Regions from separate parts of the Cellulosimicrobium sp. ES-005 genome, predicted to be linked through region 3. Evidence: predicted binding sites of a transcription regulator. Region 3 holds the regulator's gene; each other region holds the start of a gene.

Region 1 (3,982 bases), 820 kb from region 3:
ACGGCGACGACGACCTCTGACTTTCGGCCGACCCGTTCGGGGTCGTCACCGTGGGCGCGGGGACGGGGGAGCGACTGCCCGCCTGGTCGGGTTGGGTGCGGGGTGGGAGGCGGCGCCGGGTCTACCATCCGCCGCTCGTTCCTCGCGGCTCCCGCCAGGCCCGCCACGACCCGGCGCCGCCTCCCACCCCGCCACGTCGTCTCACCGTGGGCCGGTTGCTTGCGATCTCGTCGCTGAGCCGCCGCCGTCCGTCGCACCGTGGCCCTGGTGCGCGGGCCCGGCGTAGTCCGCGCTGTCGAGCACGCGTGCGACCACGGCCGCGTCGCCTGGGTCACGTCCTGGCGTCGTGCAGGTCACCCTGTCGCGGCTCCCGCGTGGGCTGTCCTCGCGTGTCTCAGTGGCCTGAGCAGGTGGTGGCTGACGTCGGGCGCTCCGGCGGTGCGACGATGGAGGCGTGAGCACCACGTCCGACCCGAGTCCTGACCGCCCGCACGACGTGCCCGACGGCGCGGTGCGGCGTCGGCGGCCGCGGCGGGCCGTGCGACGGGGGACGGAGAGCGAGGTCGTGTCCGGGGTGAGCGCCGACGAGCGGTCCGAGGGCTGGGGCGACGAGGCGGCGCCCGGACGTGGGGGCCGGGGCGAGAACGACGACCGGCTGCTCGGGGACGTCCCGCCGCACTACGGGCGGCACTGACCGCGCGCTACCGACCGCGCGCTGATGCGCCGAACCCGGGGTCGTTCCCCACTCTCGGCGTGAGGTGAGGAGCGACCCCGGGGTGGTCCGAGGGGCGCCGCGGCGCGTGGGGTCAGGTGGCGGTGGGGGCGTGCTCAGAGGTCGCGCGGCGGCGTCGGGCCGCCGGGTGCTCGGCCCGGGCCGCTGCCGGCCTGGGCGGCGAGGAGGTCGCGGATCTCCTGGAGGACGCGCACGTCCTCCGCCGGTGCCTCGGGCTCGGGCTCGACGTCCTGCTTGCGACGCTCGGCGAGCTTGTTCATCGGGAGGACGATGACGAAGTAGAGCGCGATCGCGATGATGAGGAACTGCAGGATCGCGTTGAGGATGCCGCCGACGGAGAGGACGGAGGCCTCGACGTCGCCGTGGGCTGGCCGCAGCGTGATGTCCCACAGGTTGGAGATGTCCGGCTTGCCGAAGATGGCGCCGATGATCGGGTTGATCAGGTAGGTGACGATCGCGTCGACGACCGAGGAGAACGCCGCGCCGATGACGACGCCGACCGCCAGGTCGATCGCGTTGCCTCGGAGCACGAACTCCTTGAATCCCTGGAACACGCCCTTCATGTGCTGCTTCCCTCTCCGGTCGGTGGTCCGCGTGGCGGCGGCGCCACGGCAGGTGCACGCGCGATCCTCCCAACGCGGGCGCCGCCCGGCAACGGCCTCGCCCGGCGGGTCGGGCACCGGTCGTCGGTTCACCCGTCGGTGCGACCGGGGCCGTCGGTCAGGGGACGAGGACGGCCGTGACGCTCGCCTGTCCGCTCACGGCGGCGAGGCGGACGGCCTCCTCGGGACGCACGGCGACGAGCGTCACGACGTCCGTGCCCGACCCGCCCGTGCCGAGCAGCCCGCCCCCGTCGTCGGGCTCCGGTGCGGGCACGACGACGGCCGCGCGGGCGAGGTAGGGATCCGCGGCCGGCGGCTGCTGTCCGTCGGTCGGCGCTTCGGCGAGCGCCGTCGTCAGCGCCTGGTCGCCGGCGGCGAGGAGGTCGACGCGGTCTCCCGGGCCGAGGAGGGCGGCGACACCGGGGTCGAGCCGGACGGGTGCGACGACCGTGCCCGCGGGGGCCGCGGCGGCGAGCTCGCCGCCGGCCACGAGCGCGTCCTGCAGCAGGGTGCCCGCGGGCAGGGCGACGGTCGCGCGGCGTCCGACCACGTCGTCGGGTCGGGCCGCGGAGCCCGCCGGGACGAGCTCCGCCGCCACGGGGTCCACGCGGAGGTCCGCGTCCGTCAGCACGGCGCCCGCGGGCACCTCGCGCGTCGTGACGACCGCCGGCGCGGTCGGTGGTGGGGGAGGGCGGAGCGCCCCGACGGCCACGGACGCCGCGACCCCGCAGCACAGCGCGGCCACGACGAAGCGGGAGCGCCACCACACCCCGCGCAGCAGCCGACGCCGCGCGGGCGAGCGGTCGGGTCGCGGGCGGGGATCCGGCGGGCGGGGGGAGCGCAGCATGGGCGCGACCGTAGCGGCGCGCGCGCCCGGGGCAGACGCGGGCCGGTCCGGCCCTGTGGACGGGGCGCGTGGTCGAAGCCCGCCGACGCCGCCCGGTGCGGGGTTGTGGTCGACCGCCGTCGTCCGGGGCGCCTCGGTCTGACGCCCCGGACGTCAGGTCAGGAGGACGCGGTCGAGCCGCTCGACGACGAGGTGCTGCTCGTGCCGCCGGACGCGCTGCTCGTGCCGGACGCCGCGGAGGAAGCGGCGGGCTTCGCGGCGGCCGGTGCCGTCGACGACTTCCCGCCCGAGCGCGAGTCCGTGCGGTAGAAGCCCGAGCCCTTGAACGTCACACCGACGGAGGAGAACACCTTGCGCAGGCGCCCCGAGCACTCGGGGCACACCGTCAGGGCGTCGTCGCTGAACGACTGGTGGATGTCGAAGGCGTGACCGCAGGCGGTGCACGTGTACGCGTAGGTGGGCACGGGTTCTCCTCGTTCACGAGACGGCCGTCGGGGCGGCCACCGGCAGGTCGGGATCGGGTCGGTCTCGGCCGGGTCGTCGGTGTCAACACCGCCTGGCACTCGAAACTTCCGAGTGCTAATCATACGCGGAGCGGCGCTCGCCCAGGGCCGGGGTAGTCTCGCATCCGTGTCTGCGCACGAACCCGCCGAGGCCCCCGCCGGTGACGCCGTCCCCGGTACCGACCCCGCGAACCCCGTCGAGACCGCGGCCCCGCCCCGGCGTCGTCGGTCCGGCCGTCGGCGCGTCCTGATCGGCGTGGCCGTGCTGCTCGTCCTCGCGCTCGTCGCGGGGGCCGCGCTCGTCGTCGTCACCGTGCGCCGGCCGCTGCCGCAGACCTCCGGCCAGGTCGAGCTCCCCGGGCTCGACGCCCAGGTCACGGTGCTGCGCGACGCCCAGGGCGTGCCGCAGATCTACGCCGACACCCCCGAGGACCTCTTCCGCGCCCAGGGCTACGTCCAGGCGCAGGACCGCTTCTTCGAGATGGACTACCGCCGGCACGTCACCGCGGGCCGGCTCGCGGAGCTCGTGGGCGACAACCCCGACGCGATCGCCGCCGACACCGTGACGCGGACCTTCGGCTGGCGGCAGGTCGCCGAGGAGGAGTGGGACGTCGTCTCGCCCGAGACGAAGGCGTACCTCCAGGCCTACGCCGAGGGCGTCAACGCGTACCTCGAGAACCGCAGCCCGTCCGAGATCGCGATCGAGTACACCGTGCTCGGCCTCCAGGTCGACGTCGCCCAGCCCGAGCCCTGGGACCCCGTCGACTCGCTCGCCTGGCTCAAGGCGATGGCGTGGGACCTGCGCGGCAACTACGACGACGAGCTGGAGCGCGCGCTCTCGTTCAGCACCCTCCAGGACACGGCCCGCGTCGCCGCGCTCTTCCCCGCCTACCCGTCCGAGGTCAACGCGCCGATCCTCGACCCCGGCGAGCTCGACAACCCCCAGCAGGTCGCGCTCGAGCTCGGCCCCGAGGCGCGCGCCGCGTACGGCTCGGACCACCTCCGGGGCGCGCTCGAGGCCGCCGACCGCGCGCTCGACGCCGTCCCCGTGCTCGTCGGGCGCGGCGAGGGCACGGGCTCCAACTCGTGGGTCGTCTCCGGCGAGCACACCGTCAGCGGAAAGCCGATCCTCGCGAACGACCCGCACCTCGCCCTCGGCGCCCCCGGGATCTGGGCCCAGGTCGGGCTGCACTGCAACGAGGTCGGGCCGCAGTGCGGGTTCGACGTCGCGGGCTTCTCGTTCGCCGGCTTCCCCGGCGTCATCATCGGGCACAACGCGCAGCTCGCGTGGGGCCTG
Region 2 (3,982 bases), 2.1 Mb from region 3:
TTGACCGTGATGAGCCCGGTGAGGCGCCCGTCCGCGTCGACGAGCGGCAGGCGCTCGAGCTTGTGCTTGCGCAGGAGCGCGGTCGCCTCCTCGCGGGAGATGCCCGCCGGGCCCGTGATGAGCGGCTGGGGCGTCATGACCTCGTCGACCTTCGTCGTCGCCCACTCGGCGACGGGCGTGAAGCGCAGGTCGCGGTTGGTCACCATGCCGATGAGGCGGCGCTCGGCGTCGAGGACCGGGAAGCCGGAGATCCGGTACTCGCCCGCGGTCTTGTCGAGCTCCTCGAGCGTCGCGTCCGGGCCGATGGTCACCGGGTTGTCGATGATCCCCGTCTGCGTGCGCTTCACCAGGTCCACCTGGAGCGCCTGGTCCTCGATGGACAGGTTGCGGTGGAGGACGCCGATGCCGCCCTGGCGCGCCATCGCGATCGCCATGCGCGACTCGGTGACGGTGTCCATGGCCGCCGAGACGAGCGGGACGCGGATCGAGATCTCACGCGTCAGGCGCGTCGTCGTGTCGATGTCCGACGGCGCCAGGTCCGAGTAGCCGGGCTGCAACAGGACGTCGTCGTAGGTGAGACCCAGGAAACCGAAGGGGTCGCGGTCGGGAGCGGCGGCGGGGACGGGCGAGGCGGTCACACCAGGATTCTACGCCGCGGGGCCCTCCCGTATTCCCGCACCGTCCGCGCACCGGCGCCCGCGCGACGCCCCGCCCGACACCTCAGCGGACGACCGCGAGGAGCTCGTGCAGGAGCCCCGGGAAGCTGCGCACGCGGTGCACCGTCGCGGCGAGCGGGAGGTCGCCGGCGGCCTCGTCGCTCGGGAGCCCGACGAAGAACGGCAGGCTCGGGTTCGCCTCGTGCGCGGCGTGGACGATCCCCAGGTCGGGGCGCGCCTGGGTCGTCACCATGGCGACCGCCGAGGGCCGCACCATCGTGACGATCTCGAGCGTGCGGTGGACGTTCGCCGGCCCGGTGACGATGCGGGCCATCGCGCCGTGCGACGCGAGCGACGCGGCGAGGGCGTGCGCGGCCAGGGGCAGCGGCTCGTCCGGCGCCGCGAACACGAGGACGATGCGGCGCATGCGGCTCGGGTGGTTGCGGGGCGGGCCGCCGGCCGCGACGATCGCGTCCTCGCTCGCCTGCGTGTACTCGCGCAGCGCGCCCAGCGTCGCGTTGGCGAGCACGACCTCCGGGACCTCGCCCGGGCCGGCGAGCACGGTGCGCTCGGCGAGCCGCTCGAGCGCCGGCTCGACGAGGTCGGACCACCAGGCCGCGGGGTCGCCGCCCGCGGGGATCCGCAGGAGCCGGTCGCACGTGCGCTGGTCGTAGGCGATCGCGGCGTCGACGACGTCGGACACGCGCGTGGGCCGCGGGGCCTCCCGCACGCCGAGGGCGCGCGGCGCGGTCCCCCGCGCGCCTTCTCCGCCCGGCACCGCGCGCAGGAACGGGCGCGACGGCGCAGCGGGCTCGGGGGCCGCGTCGTCCGCGTCGAGGTCGTCGTCGGCGTCGGTGCCGCCCTCGGCGCCGTGCTCGTCGAACGAGACGGCACCGCGGTGCGCGTCGAGCTCGTCGTCGTCGGCGGCCAGGGCCGCGCGGGCCGCGTCGGCGGGCGCGACGCCGTCGAACGTGAGGCGCCGCATGACGACCAGGCGGGCGACGTCGTCGTCCGTGTAGCGCCGGTGGGAGCCCGCGCGGTGCTGCGAGGGCCCGAGGCCGTAGCGGCGGTCCCAGGTCCGCAGGGTCGCGGGCGCGACGCCGAGCCGACGCGCGACGGCGGCGACGGCGAGGCCGGGGTTCGTGGACATGCTCGGTCGGGCTCCCTCGGGGTCGGGGGCGGACCGGACGGAGGTCATGGATCGATTCTGCCGACCGCGCCACCGTCCCGCCACCTCGTCCAGGTCACAGTCCTGCACCCTTCGCGCCAGGCTTGTGCGAAGTTTGTTCACCATGCGCGCAAACGCGCCAGCAGGGCCGCATCGCGTCAGCCTAGACGCGAATGCTGCACCGTTCTCGCCGCCTCCACGAGCCGCGTGACGCCTCCGAACGGCCGTGACCTGGCCCTTCACCTTTCTCGCACAGGGGGCTTGAACAACTTCTGAAACGCTTGTAGGTTGTTCGCCATGGCTGAGATCTCAAGGCTTCCCGGGCCCGTCATGGAGCTGTGGGAGTGGCAGTACCAGGGTTCGTGCCGCGACGCGGACGACACGTTGTTCTTCCACCCCGAGGGCGAGCGCGGCTCGACGCGACGGCGTCGCGCGGAGGCCGCGAAGGCGATCTGCCACTCGTGCCCCGTCATGATGCAGTGCCGCGAGCAGTCGCTCCGCGTGCGCGAGCCGTACGGGGTGTGGGGCGGCCTGAGCGAGGACGAGCGGGCGGCGATCCTCGCCGGGGGCGCCCGCCGCACCGGCTGAGCACCGGCAGCACGACCAGCAGCAGTACCACCAGCAGACCTGCACGGCACCGGTACGACGTCGTACCGGGAGCACGTGCGCACGACCCGTGGGAACGGTGGGGCGACCGGCCACGGAACGCAGCAGGGCCCGCGACCGGACGGTCGCGGGCCCTGCTGCTGGAACGGGTCGGCGTCAGCCGACCACCACGGCGAGGATGTCGCGCGCGGACAGGACCAGGTAGTCCACGCCGCCGTACTTGACCTCGGTGCCGCCGTACTTGCTGTAGATGACCTTGTCGCCGACGCTCACGTCGAGCGGGACGCGGTTGCCGTTGTCGTCGACACGGCCCGGACCGACGGCCAGGACCTCGCCCTCCTGGGGCTTCTCCTTGGCGGTGTCCGGGATGACCAGGCCGGATGCGGTCGTGGTCTCGGCCTCGAGGGCCTTCACGACGATCCGGTCCTCGAGCGGCTTGATGGGGACCGACACGTCGGACCTCCCCTTTCGCGGTGAGAACTGCAACGGATGGGTCGAGCGCACCGGCTGGCCGTCGTCGCGGGTGCCGGACAGCCTGGTCGCACGTGGTGCCGCCTCCGCGAGCGGTGGCGGCACGTCCTCAAATCTAGGTCGCCGTTAGCACTCGGTCAAGGCGAGTGCCAACGTCCGCCCCTCGGACGATCGCGGCCCCGGCTGCGCGTGGTCCCCGTCCCCCGTGGAAGGATCGACGCCATGGACGCCGCCACGCTGACCAAGCTGCTCAGCCCCGAGGGCTGGGCGCTGCTCGGCGCGCTCCCCCCGTACGACGAGCAGCAGGCGCTCGTGCTCGCGGCGGGGCTGCGCGCGAAGGGCGTCGACCCGGACCTGGCCGCCGCGGCGCTCACGCAGTCGCGGCTGCGCGCGGCCGCCCGCGGCAAGCTCGGCGCGTTCGCCGACGGCATGCTGTTCACGCAGGCGGGGCTGGAGCAGGCGAGCCGGCTCGTCGTCGCGGGCCTGCACGCGCGGCGGTACCAGGACGCGGGGATCCGGCGCGTCGCCGACCTCACGAGCGGGATCGGCGTCGATGCCCTCGCGTTCGCCGCGGCGGAGCTCGAGGTGCTCGCGACCGACGTCGACGAGCTCACCGCGGCGATCGCGACCGTGAACCTGCGCCACTTCCCCGAGGCCGAGGTGCGCCACGGCGACGGGCTCGCGCTCGACCTCGAGGGCGAGCGGATCGAGGGCGTGTACGCCGACCCCGCCCGACGGACACGGGGCGGCAGGCGCGTGTTCGACCCGAAGGCCTACGCCCCGCCGCTCGACGCGGTGTGGGCGCTGCGCGAGCGCGTCCCCGCCGTGGGCATCAAGGTCGGCCCCGGGATCCCGCACGACGGCCTGCCCGCGGACGCCGAGACCGAGTGGGTCTCGGTCGACGGCGACGTCGTGGAGGCCGGCCTCTGGTTCGGGCCGCTCGCGCCCGAGGGGCCGGGCCGCTCCGCGCTCGTCCTCACCCCGTGGACCGGGCCGGACGGGACCGAGCGCACCACGACGCGCCGGGTCGCCCACCGCCCGGGCGACGAGGACGTGGTGCCCGAGGTGGGCGCCGTCGGGC
Region 3 (3,982 bases):
TGGTCGTGGCCGCCGCGGCGGGGACCGCGGCCGTCGTCTGGGAGCGGCGGTACCAGCGGCGCACCGGCGAGGCGGTGCTCGACCCGCAGGTCGTCGGGCTCGGGTCGTTCCGCAACGGCGCGCTGCTCGGCCTCGCCTACTTCGCCGGCTTCACGGGCATCTTCCTCGTGGTCACGCTCTACCTCCAGGACGAGCTCGGCTACACGCCGCTCCAGGCGGGGCTCGTGGGGACGCCGTTCGCCGTCGCGTCCGGGGTGTCCGCGTGGTTCTCGGGGCGCTGGGTCGCGCGCTGGGGCCGGCAGCTCGTCGTCGGCGGGCTGACGCTCGTCCTCGTCGGGGTCGTCGTGGCCGACGCCGTCGTGCGCCTCCTCGGGGACGAGCCGGGCGCCGTGGGGCCGGCGCTCGCGGGAGCCCTGCTGGTCGCCGGGGCGGGCAGCGGGACGGTCATCGCGCCGAACCAGACCCTCACGCTGTCCGAGGTTCCCGTGAGCCGCGCGGGGGTCGCGGGGAGCATGCTGCAGCTCGGGCAGCGCATCGGGTCGGCGGTCGGCATCTCGATCGTGCTCTCCGTGTACTACGGGGGCCTCGCGGGAGGCGACACGGCGGCGCACGCGACGGGGAGGGCGCTGCTCGTGACGATCGTGCTCGTCGCGCTCGCGCTCGTCGTCGGGCTCGCGGACCTGCGTTCGCGGCGAGCGGAGGACCGCGGGACGGGCCGCGCGGACGCGTAGGATTGGCACTCGGAGGTCGAGAGTGCCGACGCCCGCGCGCCCGCCCGGGGCGGCGACGGTGCGGCACACGGAGGTGGACGTGAGCGAGGAGCGCCGGCTCGAGGTGCTGCGGGCGATCGTCGAGGACTACGTCCTCACGCGCGAGCCCGTGGGGTCGCGCGTGCTCACCGAGCGGCACGGCCTCGGCGTGTCGCCCGCGACGATCCGCAACGACATGGCGGCCCTCGAGGACGCCGGGTACATCGCGCAGCCGCACACGTCCGCGGGCCGCATCCCCACGGACAAGGGCTACCGTCTCTTCGTCGACCGGCTCTCGGGCGTCAAGCCGCTGTCCGCGCCGGAGAAGCGCGCCATCGAGACGTTCCTCTCCGAGGGCGTGGACCTCGACGACGTCATCGCGCGCGCCGGCCGGCTGCTGGCGCAGCTCACGGGCCAGGTCGCGGTCGTGCAGTACCCGTCGCTGAGCCGGTCCGGGCTGCGGCACCTCGAGCTCGTGCCGGTCGGGGACTCGCGCCTGCTCGTCGTGATCATCACCGACACCGGGCGCGTCGAGCAGCGCACGCTCGAGGTCGCGAGCGTGCCCGACGAGGGCACGCTCGTGGAGGTCCGCGCGCGGCTCAACGCCGCCGCGGCCGGCAAGCGCCTCACCGACCTCGCGCCGGGGCTCGCCGCCGTGACGGAGAGCTTCCACCCCGACGACGCCCCGCTCGTGCGCGCCGTGGGCGACCTCGTCGCCCAGACGCTCGCGGAGGAGAGCGAGGAGCGCCTCGTGCTCGCCGGCACGGCGAACCTCGCCCGCGCGGGCATGCGGTTCGAGCATGCGCTGCGCCCGGTCCTCGAGGCGCTCGAGGAGCAGGTGGTCCTCCTCGGCCTGCTCACCGAGATGGCCGCGGAGTCCGGCGTGAGCGTCCGGATCGGGCACGAGACCCAGCTCGAGGGTCTCGTCGAGACCTCCGTCGTGACGACCGGTTACGGTAACGACGGTGACACGGTCGCCCTCGTCGGCTCGATCGGGCCGACGCGCATGGACTACCCCGGGACCATCGCGGCGGTGCGCGCCGTCGCGCGCTACCTGTCACGGGTGCTCGGCACGTGAGCCTCGCCGCGGCCTCCCCGCGCGCGGCAGGCATCCACGACGACCGACCTCGTGCCGGTCTCACGACCCGCACCAGACCCTTCACGACCGGCCCCCTGCCGGCCTCACGACCCGCACCAGCAGAGAGTGACGTGTGAGCGACTACTACGAGATCCTGGGCGTGGCGCGCGACGCCAGCCAGGACCAGATCAAGAAGGCGTACCGCAAGCTCGCGCGCGAGCTGCACCCCGACGTCGCGGGCGAGGAGGCGGGCGACCGCTTCAAGGACGTGGCGCGCGCGTACGAGGTGCTCTCCAACCCGGAGAAGCGTCAGCAGTACGATCTCGGCGTCGACCCGAGCGCCCCCGGCGGCGGCGCCGGCCCCATGGGCGGCGGGTTCGGCTTCCAGGACATCTTCGAGACGTTCTTCGGCGGCGGCCAGGCGCAGCAGGGGCCGATCCCGCGCGCCCGGCGCGGCCAGGACGCGCTCGTGCGGCTCGACATCGACCTGTCCGAGGCGACGTTCGGCGCGCAGCGCGAGCTCCAGGTCGACACGGCGGTCGTGTGCGGGACGTGCGGCGGCTCGTGCTGTCGCCCGGGCACCTCGCCCCGCACGTGCGACGTCTGCCACGGCCGCGGCACGGTCCAGCGCGTGGCGCGCTCCTTCCTCGGCCAGGTCATGACGAGCGCCCCGTGCGCCGCGTGCCAGGGCTTCGGCACCGTCATCCCCGAGCCGTGCGCGGAGTGCTCTGGCGAGGGCCGCGTGCGCAGCCGCCGCAGCATCACGGTGAACGTCCCCGCGGGCGTCGACACGGGCACGCGCATCAAGCTCACCGCGCAGGGCGAGGTCGGTCCGGCCGGCGGCCCCGCGGGCGACCTGTACGTCGAGATCCGCGAGCGCAACCACGACACGTTCGTGCGCCGCGGCGACGACCTGCACTGCACGCTCCAGGTGCCCATGACCGCGGCCGCGCTCGGCACCGTCCTCGAGCTCGAGACGCTCGACGGCGCGCAGGAGATCGACCTGCGCCCGGGCACGCAGCCGGGCCAGATCGTCACGCTCAAGAACCTCGGCGTGGGGCACCTGCACGGCAGCGGCCGCGGCGACCTCAACGTCCACATCGAGGTCCAGGTGCCGCGCGAGCTCACCGAGGAGCAGGAGCAGCTCCTGCGCTCGCTCGCCGCGATGCGTGGCGAGGAGCGGCCCGAGCCGCGCCTGTCGGCCGCGCACCCCGGCGTGTTCTCGCGCCTGCGCGACAAGCTCTCCGGGCGCTGAGGGGAGCGGTCGCGTGAGTGCTCCGGTGTTCCTCGCCGAGACCGGGCTCGACGCCGTCGCGCCCGGCGACCGCTACGTCCTCGACGGCGCCGAGGGCCGCCACGCGGGCGTCGTCCAGCGCCGCGGGGCGGGCGAGCGGGTCGACGTCGTGGACGGCGACGGCCTGCGCCTGCGCTGCGTCGTCGAGCACGCCGACGCGGGCCGCGTGACCCTGCTCGTCCAGGAGGTCGACCGCGAGCCCGCGCCCGCCGTCGTCGTGACGCTCGTGCAGGCCCTGGCCAAGGGCGACCGCGACGAGATGGCGATCGAGGCGGCGACCGAGATCGGGGTCGACGTCGTGGTGCCCTGGCAGGCGGAGCGCTCCGTGGTCGTGTGGCGCGGCGAGCGCGCCGCGAAGTCCCGTGCGCGCTGGCTCGCGACGGTCCGCACGGCGACCAAGCAGGCGCGGCGCGCGCGCCTGCCGCAGGTCGAGGTGGCCGTCGACTCGCGCGGCCTCGCGGCGCGCGTGACCGACGTCGTCGCGGCCGGCGGGCGGGCGATCGTGCTGCACGAGGAGGCCGTGACGCCGCTCGCCGACGTCGCGCTGCCCGACGGCGCGACCCGACCCGGCGGGGTGGCGCCCGAGGTGCTGGTCGTCGTCGGCCCCGAGGGCGGGATCTCCGACCGCGAGGTCGCCGACCTCACGGCGGCCGGCGCGGTCGCGGCCCGGCTGGGCCCGCACGTGCTGCGCACGTCGACGGCCGGTCCCGTCGCCGTCGCCCTCCTCGCCGAGCGGCTCGGCCGCTGGGGCGTGGCGGCCGGGCCTGGACTAGCCTCGGGGTCATGACCAGCACCGACGTACGCACGGACCCGGACTGCCTCTTCTGCCGCATCGTCGCGGGCGAGCTACCTGCCGACGTC

What was found. The regulator HrcA, encoded in region 3, represses chaperone genes, less so after heat shock. The targets are predictions, from matches to a motif close to TTNGCACTCGNNNNNNNCGAGTGCNAA.
Region 1: ABRQ22_RS02950 (FmdB family zinc ribbon protein) is a predicted target of HrcA. The motif match lies at 2,739-2,765, and genes of this name have one in related genera.
Region 2: groES (co-chaperone GroES) is a predicted target of HrcA. The motif match lies at 3,028-3,054, and genes of this name have one in related genera.

The regions. Positions count from the first base shown of each region.
Region 1 is NZ_CP159290.1:667,693-671,674, forward strand. Features, by position in the region: gene ABRQ22_RS02930 (hypothetical protein) at 1-20, shown strand, start outside; gene ABRQ22_RS02935 (hypothetical protein) at 455-694, shown strand; gene mscL (large conductance mechanosensitive channel protein MscL) at 829-1,296, opposite strand; gene ABRQ22_RS02945 (SAF domain-containing protein) at 1,454-2,182, opposite strand; gene ABRQ22_RS02950 (FmdB family zinc ribbon protein) at 2,341-2,646, opposite strand; gene ABRQ22_RS02955 (penicillin acylase family protein) at 2,942-3,982, shown strand, end outside.
Region 2 is NZ_CP159290.1:4,247,689-4,251,670, reverse strand. Features, by position in the region: gene guaB (IMP dehydrogenase) at 1-638, opposite strand, end outside; gene ABRQ22_RS19035 (MerR family transcriptional regulator) at 721-1,854, opposite strand; gene ABRQ22_RS19030 (WhiB family transcriptional regulator) at 2,122-2,412, shown strand; gene groES (co-chaperone GroES) at 2,587-2,883, opposite strand; gene ABRQ22_RS19020 (SAM-dependent methyltransferase) at 3,124-3,982, shown strand, end outside.
Region 3 is NZ_CP159290.1:1,490,066-1,494,047, forward strand. Features, by position in the region: gene ABRQ22_RS06355 (MFS transporter) at 1-731, shown strand, start outside; gene hrcA (heat-inducible transcriptional repressor HrcA) at 811-1,827, shown strand; gene dnaJ (molecular chaperone DnaJ) at 1,961-3,082, shown strand; gene ABRQ22_RS06370 (16S rRNA (uracil(1498)-N(3))-methyltransferase) at 3,096-3,908, shown strand; gene ABRQ22_RS06375 (HIT domain-containing protein) at 3,905-3,982, shown strand, end outside.